Regions from separate parts of the Bradyrhizobium sp. USDA 4506 genome, predicted to be linked through region 1. Evidence: riboswitches for the same ligand, from Rfam matches in the RefSeq annotation. Region 1 holds a riboswitch; the other holds the start of a gene.

Region 1 (3,244 bases):
CGGCAACGCCCGTCGAGCAGATGCGGAAGCTTTCCACGGCCCATTCGAGATAGGTCTTCCACTCGGAATGACGCAGCGGCAGGCCTTCGCGCAAGGCGGCTTCATCGATCTGGATCATGGTCGCTCCGGCCTTTTCGAGGTCGGTAACCTCGTCGCGGATCGCGAGTGCGATCTGGCGGCAGGCTTCGCTGCGCGGCAGGTCGTCGCGAACGAACGACCAGTTCAGGATCGTCACCGGTCCGGTGAGCATCGCCTTCATCGGCTTCTTGGTCAGCGATTGCGAGTAACGCCACCACTCGACCGTCATCGGTTTCGGCCGGGAGACGTCACCGAACAGGATCGGCGGACGAACATAGCGCGAGCCGTAGGACTGCACCCAGCCATACTGGGTGAAGACGAAGCCGGAGAGCTGTTCGCCGAAATACTGCACCATGTCGTTGCGCTCGAACTCGCCATGAACCAGCACGTCGAGCCCGATCTCCTCCTGCCAACGTACGGTGCGGGCAGTCTCCTCCTTGAGGAACTGCTCGTATTGGGCGTTGGTCAGTGTGCCCTTGGCGTGGGCCGCGCGAGCATTGCGGACGTCGGCGGTTTGCGGGAACGAGCCGATAGTCGTCGTTGGGAAGGCAGGCAGGGCAAAGCGTTTGCGCTGGACTTCGGCGCGGCTGGCAAAGGCGCTGGTGCGACGGCGCATCGCGTCGTCGATCGCCGCCATCCCCTTGGCAACGGCCGCGTCGTGGATCTTGGGCGAGGTCTGGCGTGCCTTGGCGGCCTTGTCCGAGGCGGCTAGGGCGTCCGCGACGCTGGCGTCGCCGGCCAGTGCCTTCGCCAGCGAAGAGAGTTCGGCGATCTTCTGCACGGAGAAGGCAAGCCAGCTCTTCACATCCGGGTCGAGACCGGTCTCAAGCTCTAAGTCGATCGGCGTGTGCAGTAGCGAGCAGGACGGAGCGATCTGGACGCGGTTAGCGCCGAGCTTGGCGATGACCGGCTTGTAGCGCTCGACCAGCGCCGACAAATTGGAGCGCCAGACGTTGCGGCCGTCAATGACGCCGAGCGAAATCACGAGATCCTGGCGGGCACCGGATTCGATCTGGCTCAGTTGCTGCGGTGCGCGGATCAAGTCGACGTGCAGACCTGCCACCGGCAGGGCCAACGCGGTCGCGATAGTGTCGCCGATCGCACCGAAGTAAGTGGCGAGCATGATCTTGATGCCCGGTACGTCTTTGGCGAAACGCGCATAGGCGCGCTGGAGCGCATTCCCGTCGGTCTCGTTGAGATCGAGCACGAGGCAGGGTTCGTCGATCTGGACCCATTCTGCGCCGCGCCTGGCGAGCTCCTGGAGAACCTCGACATAGACCGGCAGCAGGCCGTCGAGCAGCGAGACCGGATCGACCGAGGCATCATGGCTCTTGCCGAGCTTCAGGAGGGTGACAGGGCCGACGAGCACCGGACGGGTCTGATATCCGAGCGCTTTCGCCTCGTCATACTCTTCGATCACCTTGCGGGACGAGAGCTTGAATGTCTGTCTCTTGTGAAATTCCGGGACCATGTAGTGGTAATTGGTGTCGAACCACTTGGTCATTTCCTGCGCTGTCGCGCCATGGCCATGGTGGGCGTGACTGCAGCTCGCGTCGTGCGCGTCGCCTTGCGAACCACGCGCCATCGCGAAATAGGTCTTGAGCGAGACTGCTCCGCCCTTCCAGCCATAGGCCTCGGGGATGGCACCGACCATCACGCTGGTGTCGAGCACGTGGTCGTAAAGCGAAAAATCGTTCGACGGTATAATGGTCGCGCCGAGTGATTTCTGGCGTGCCCAGTTGGCGACACGGAGCCCGGCTGCAGCTTCGAGAAGTTGCTGCTCGCTGATCTTGCCGGCCCAGAAGCCTTCGAGCGCGAGTTTGAGTTCGCGGCGCGGCCCGATGCGGGGCGTGCCGAGTGTTGCAACTGGAACTGAAAGAGAAGTCATAGCTTTAACCCCAGGTGGTGGGGGCAAAAGGCCATGGCGGACGCTGGCAGGGCAGCCGCGGATGCGGCAGCTGCTTGGCGTACCACCGGGACACCCCGCCCGTGGACGATTATGTTGTCGGGGCAGGTCTCCTGGCTCGCGGGTCGTCGCCTGCATCCGGCCTTCCCGAAGCTTTCGCTTCAGTGACACTGATGGACGCGGGCTCACCGCTTACAGTTGCGGGGGCAGCGCCGGCATTGCCTCAATCCTGAACGGATGGAAAACGCACCGGCTTCCCTCTTAGCTCCGGATCAAGCGGGACCCGGAGAACCTCGACGTCTCCGATTATCTGCAACGGCGGGCTCTCGTCAACCTATCGTCGATCACTTGCGTTGCGGCATGCCGGACGGAACGATTGTTTGAACGATCGAAGAATCGAGAGCTTCATAGTCGTGTAATCCAATTGCCGCATAGAGTTCCGCGCGCGTCTGCATCCGCTCTACGATCTTGGGCGTGCCACCATCACGTAAAATTGCAGCATACAATTCTGCCTGCGCCTTGTTCGCCACTCGCAATGAGGACACAGGCCAGATCACCATGGCATATCCTATCGCCTCGAACTCGGCGGCGGTGAAGAATGGGGTCTTTCCAAACTCCGTCATGTTCGCGAGAAGCGGCGCGCCGGGCATGCGCGCCGCAAAAGCACGGAACATCTCGGCCGTGTTGAGTGCCTCCGGAAAGATCGCATCGGCCCCGGCCTCCCTATAGGGCTTTTGCCCGGGCTACGGCGCCAGCGAGGCCCTCGCTGGCGGCGGCGTCGGTCCTGGCGATGACCATGAGATCGCGACGCGCTTTTGATGCCGGCGCGACCTTGGCCGCCATGTCATGCGCATCGGCGACTTCTTGTCGTTCAGATGGCCGCATTTCTTGGGCAGGATCTGGTCTTCCAGATGAAGCGCGCCGGCACCGGCATCCTCAAAGACGCGGGTGGCGCGCATCACATTCAGCGCCGCCTCACCGTAGCCGGTGTAGGCATCGACGAGCAGCGGCAGGTCCTGCGGCACGGACGATCTGCGTTTCCTTCCATCCCACGGAGACACTGACCTCCGTCAGCGGTCAGAAAGCGCTTCAAGCGCTTCGGCTCATTAAATCGAATGTTTCGTCGTCAATTCCGATGCCGTGTAAATCAGAGGGGCAATGGCGTGACGATCGAATGTCCGGGCGCAGCCGAGAGCGCCATTTTGCGGGTGTGCGGTATCGTCGACCACAAGCTGCAGTGGTTACAGGATGAGCTTCTCA
Region 2 (3,244 bases), 6.1 Mb from region 1:
CGATCACGGGACGCATCAGATGCGGCGCGACGAGGCCGATGAAACCGATCGTGCCGGTGACTGCGACCGCGCCGCCGACGCCGAGCGCCACGCCCGTGATCACGAAGAGCCGCAACCGCCCGACGTCGACGCCGAGGCTCTGCGCCGCCTCCTCGCCAAGCGTCAGCGCGCGGAAGGCGCTCGCCTGGCTGAGCAGGATGGCGGCGCCTGCGATAATGAAGGGCAGCGCCAGCGCGACGTGCTGGAAGCTGCGGTCTTCCAGCGAGCCGAGCAGCCAGAACGCGATCTCCAGCACCACGAACGGATTGCTCGAGAGATTCATCACCAGCGCGGTCGCGGCTCCCGCAAAGCTCGAGATCGCGAGCCCGGCGAGGATCAGGATCAACAGCCCGGCATTGCGGCCGGCGATCGCAAGCAGCGCGAACACCGAGCCGAACGCGGCGATGATCGCCACCACCGGCAGCGCGTAGGAGCGCACATCGGCGAGGCCCAGCGCGATCACCAGCACCGCGCCGAAGGCGGCCGATTGCGGCGCGCCGAACAGCGACGGCGAGGCCAGCGGGTTGCGCAGCAACCCTTGCAGCGCCGCGCCTGACAGCCCAAGAATACCGCCGATCGCGAATGCCAGGATGGTGCGCGGCAGGCGGATCTCGCGCACGATCACCTGCGCCACATCGCTGCCGCCGCCGAACAGCGCCTCGATCACCGCGAGCGGCGACAGCCGCACCGGCCCGATGCCGAGCGAGATCACCAGCAGCAGCAGCACAAGCGCGAGCAGCGCCGCGGTGGCGCCCCACCGGCGCCGCGCCGCGACCTCGGCCGCCAAGGCAAAATCCTGCACGCTCATCGGATCCATGCTCTTACAGCGATCGTCGTGGCAGACAAGCGACACTCGACAAAAACCGTGGCCGCACGGCCATTGCCCGACTTCCGCCGGATTGACTTTGCTACCCGGCCGAACCCTAGATGAACATGACGGTTCTTTCATGAGATGAAAAGGGAATGCGGTACGGGGAAACTTCCCCAACGCCGCGGCTGCCCCCGCAACTGTATGCGGTGAATCCTTCGTCACAGGCCACTGGGAATCTCGGTCCTGGGAAGGCGACGAAGGGTAACGACCCGCGAGCCAGGAGACCTGCCGTCAGCCGTGGTCACACGCGATGCTGCCGGTCGGGGAGTACAGGCATGAGCTTCACCTGATGCTGTGAGCACGATGGTGAGACTGGTTCGCGGTGACGTGCCACTGACGTTGCCGAGGCCTTTCTTATGTTCTCCTTCCCTTTCCATCGGCGGCGCCGCGCGCTTCTGCTCGCGTCGACGATGATCGCGCCGGCGACGATGCTCGCGCCGGCATTCCTTGTCTCCGCAGCGCGGGCGCAGCAGGCACCCGCTCCCGATCAGCTGCCGGCGATCGAAGTCACCAAGCCGGGCGACCAGAACGTCACGCGCGCCAGGCCGGCCGCTGACGAAGCGCCGGCGCCGCGACGCCCGGCGCCGGGCACCTCGCAAGGCAACAATACAGGCAGCGGAGCCGGATCGGGCACGACAGGGACCGGTGTGGCCACCGGAACGGGCGGCACCGGCGGCCGCCAGTTCGCCGGCATTGTCGGCACCTCCTCGGCCGTGATCACCGCCGACGACATCGCGCATTCGCCGGTGCAGTCGTTGCCCGAGATCCTCGCGCAGGTGCCGGGCGTGCAGCTGCAAACGCCCTATGGCGGACCGAACGGCGCCAAGACGTCGGTCGACCTGCGCGGCTTCGGCGCGTTCGCGACCGACAATACCCTCTTCCTGCTCAACGGCCGCCGCCTCAACGACGTCGACAAGGCCGGCTTCGACCTCACCACGATTCCGCTCGATTCGATCGAGCGCATCGAGATCACGCGCGGCAACAGCGGCGCGGTGCTCTACGGCGACAACGCGGTGGGCGGCGTCGTCAACATCATCACCAAGACCGGCGTCGGCGGCCCGCCGACGACGATGCGGGCCGAGGCCGGAGTTGGCTCGTTCAACACCCGCATGGCCGCGGTCTCCGCGGCACTCAATTCCGGCCCGTGGTCCACCTCGTTCTACGGCAACGGCATCAAGTCGGACGGCTACCGCGTCAACAATGCGCTCGACCAGCGCAACGCCGTCGGCAACATCAACTACACGACGCCGGATCTCACCGCCTTCCTGACCGTCACCGGCAGCGACCAGAAGCTCGGCCTACCCGGCGGACGGCTGGTCGATCCGTCGATCGGCGTGAACGAGCTGCTCACCGATCGCCGCGGCGCCGCGACGCCCTTCGACTATGCCAACCAGCAGACCGCCAGCGTCACCGCCGGCTTCACCAAGACGCTGATGAACGGCGTCGACCTCATCGTCGACGGCGGCTGGCGGCAGCGCGAGACGCAGAGCGGCTTCTTCGGCACGGTGCCGACCATCAGCTTCGCCTCGACCTACAATGACGCCGCGCTGCAGACCTGGTCGCTGACGCCGCGGCTCAGCGTCAAGAACGTGATGCTGGGCGTGCCGTCGACGATCCTGACCGGCATCGACTATTACGATTCGACCTTCCGCGAGGCGCGCGGCGCCTATCAGGGCGTCGACCCGTTCCACATCTACAGTATCGAGCAGCAGTCCGTGGCCGGCTATTGGCAACATACGCTGGGCCTGTTGCCGACGACCGACTTCTCCTACGGCGCGCGGGTTCAGAACACCAGCATCTCGGCGCGCGATCGCTACGACCCGAATGCGCCATTCGCATTCGACACCCAGGCGGCACCGCTCGACAGCAACGAGACGCAATACGCGCTGCATGTCGGCATCGAGCATCGCCTGACCGACACTTTCTCGGTGTTCGGCCGCGCGGCACGCGCATTCCGCACGCCTGATGTCGACGAACGCGTCGCGTCGGGTCCGTCATTCGACCCACTGACCTTCGCCCCGATCCCGCAGAATTTCCAGCTCAAGACCCAGACCTCGCAGGATGTCGAGGGCGGCTTTCGCGTCAGGACCAACCGCTTCCAGGTCCAGTCCAGCGTCTATCTGATGGATCTCGAGAACGAGATCCATTTCAACCCGGTGCTGTTCTTCAACACCAACCTCGACCCCACCCGCCGCTACGGCTCGGAGACCAGCGCGGCGCTCAAGGTCAGCGACAGCGTCACCCTGCGCGGCGGCATGGCGATCACCCGCGCGGTGTTCCGCGAAGGCATCTGGGCCGGCAACGACGTGCCGCTGGTGTCGCGCTACACCGGCA

The links. A riboswitch is a leader RNA that binds a small molecule or an ion and turns the genes downstream of it on or off. The one in region 1 is predicted to bind cobalamin.
Region 2: another riboswitch for cobalamin. It lies ahead of ACVIHF_RS32495 (TonB-dependent receptor); the one in region 1 lies ahead of metE (5-methyltetrahydropteroyltriglutamate--homocysteine S-methyltransferase).

The regions. Positions count from the first base shown of each region.
Region 1 covers NZ_JBSSBM010000002.1:330,662-333,905, forward strand. Annotated here, with positions in the region: gene metE (5-methyltetrahydropteroyltriglutamate--homocysteine S-methyltransferase) at 1-1,966, opposite strand, end outside; cobalamin riboswitch at 2,071-2,295, opposite strand; partial or broken gene ACVIHF_RS03995 (isocitrate lyase/phosphoenolpyruvate mutase family protein) at 2,329-3,019, opposite strand; gene ACVIHF_RS04000 (hypothetical protein) at 3,148-3,244, shown strand, end outside.
Region 2 covers NZ_JBSSBM010000002.1:6,418,769-6,422,012, forward strand. Annotated here, with positions in the region: gene ACVIHF_RS32490 (FecCD family ABC transporter permease) at 1-847, opposite strand, end outside; cobalamin riboswitch at 960-1,157, shown strand; gene ACVIHF_RS32495 (TonB-dependent receptor) at 1,267-3,244, shown strand, end outside.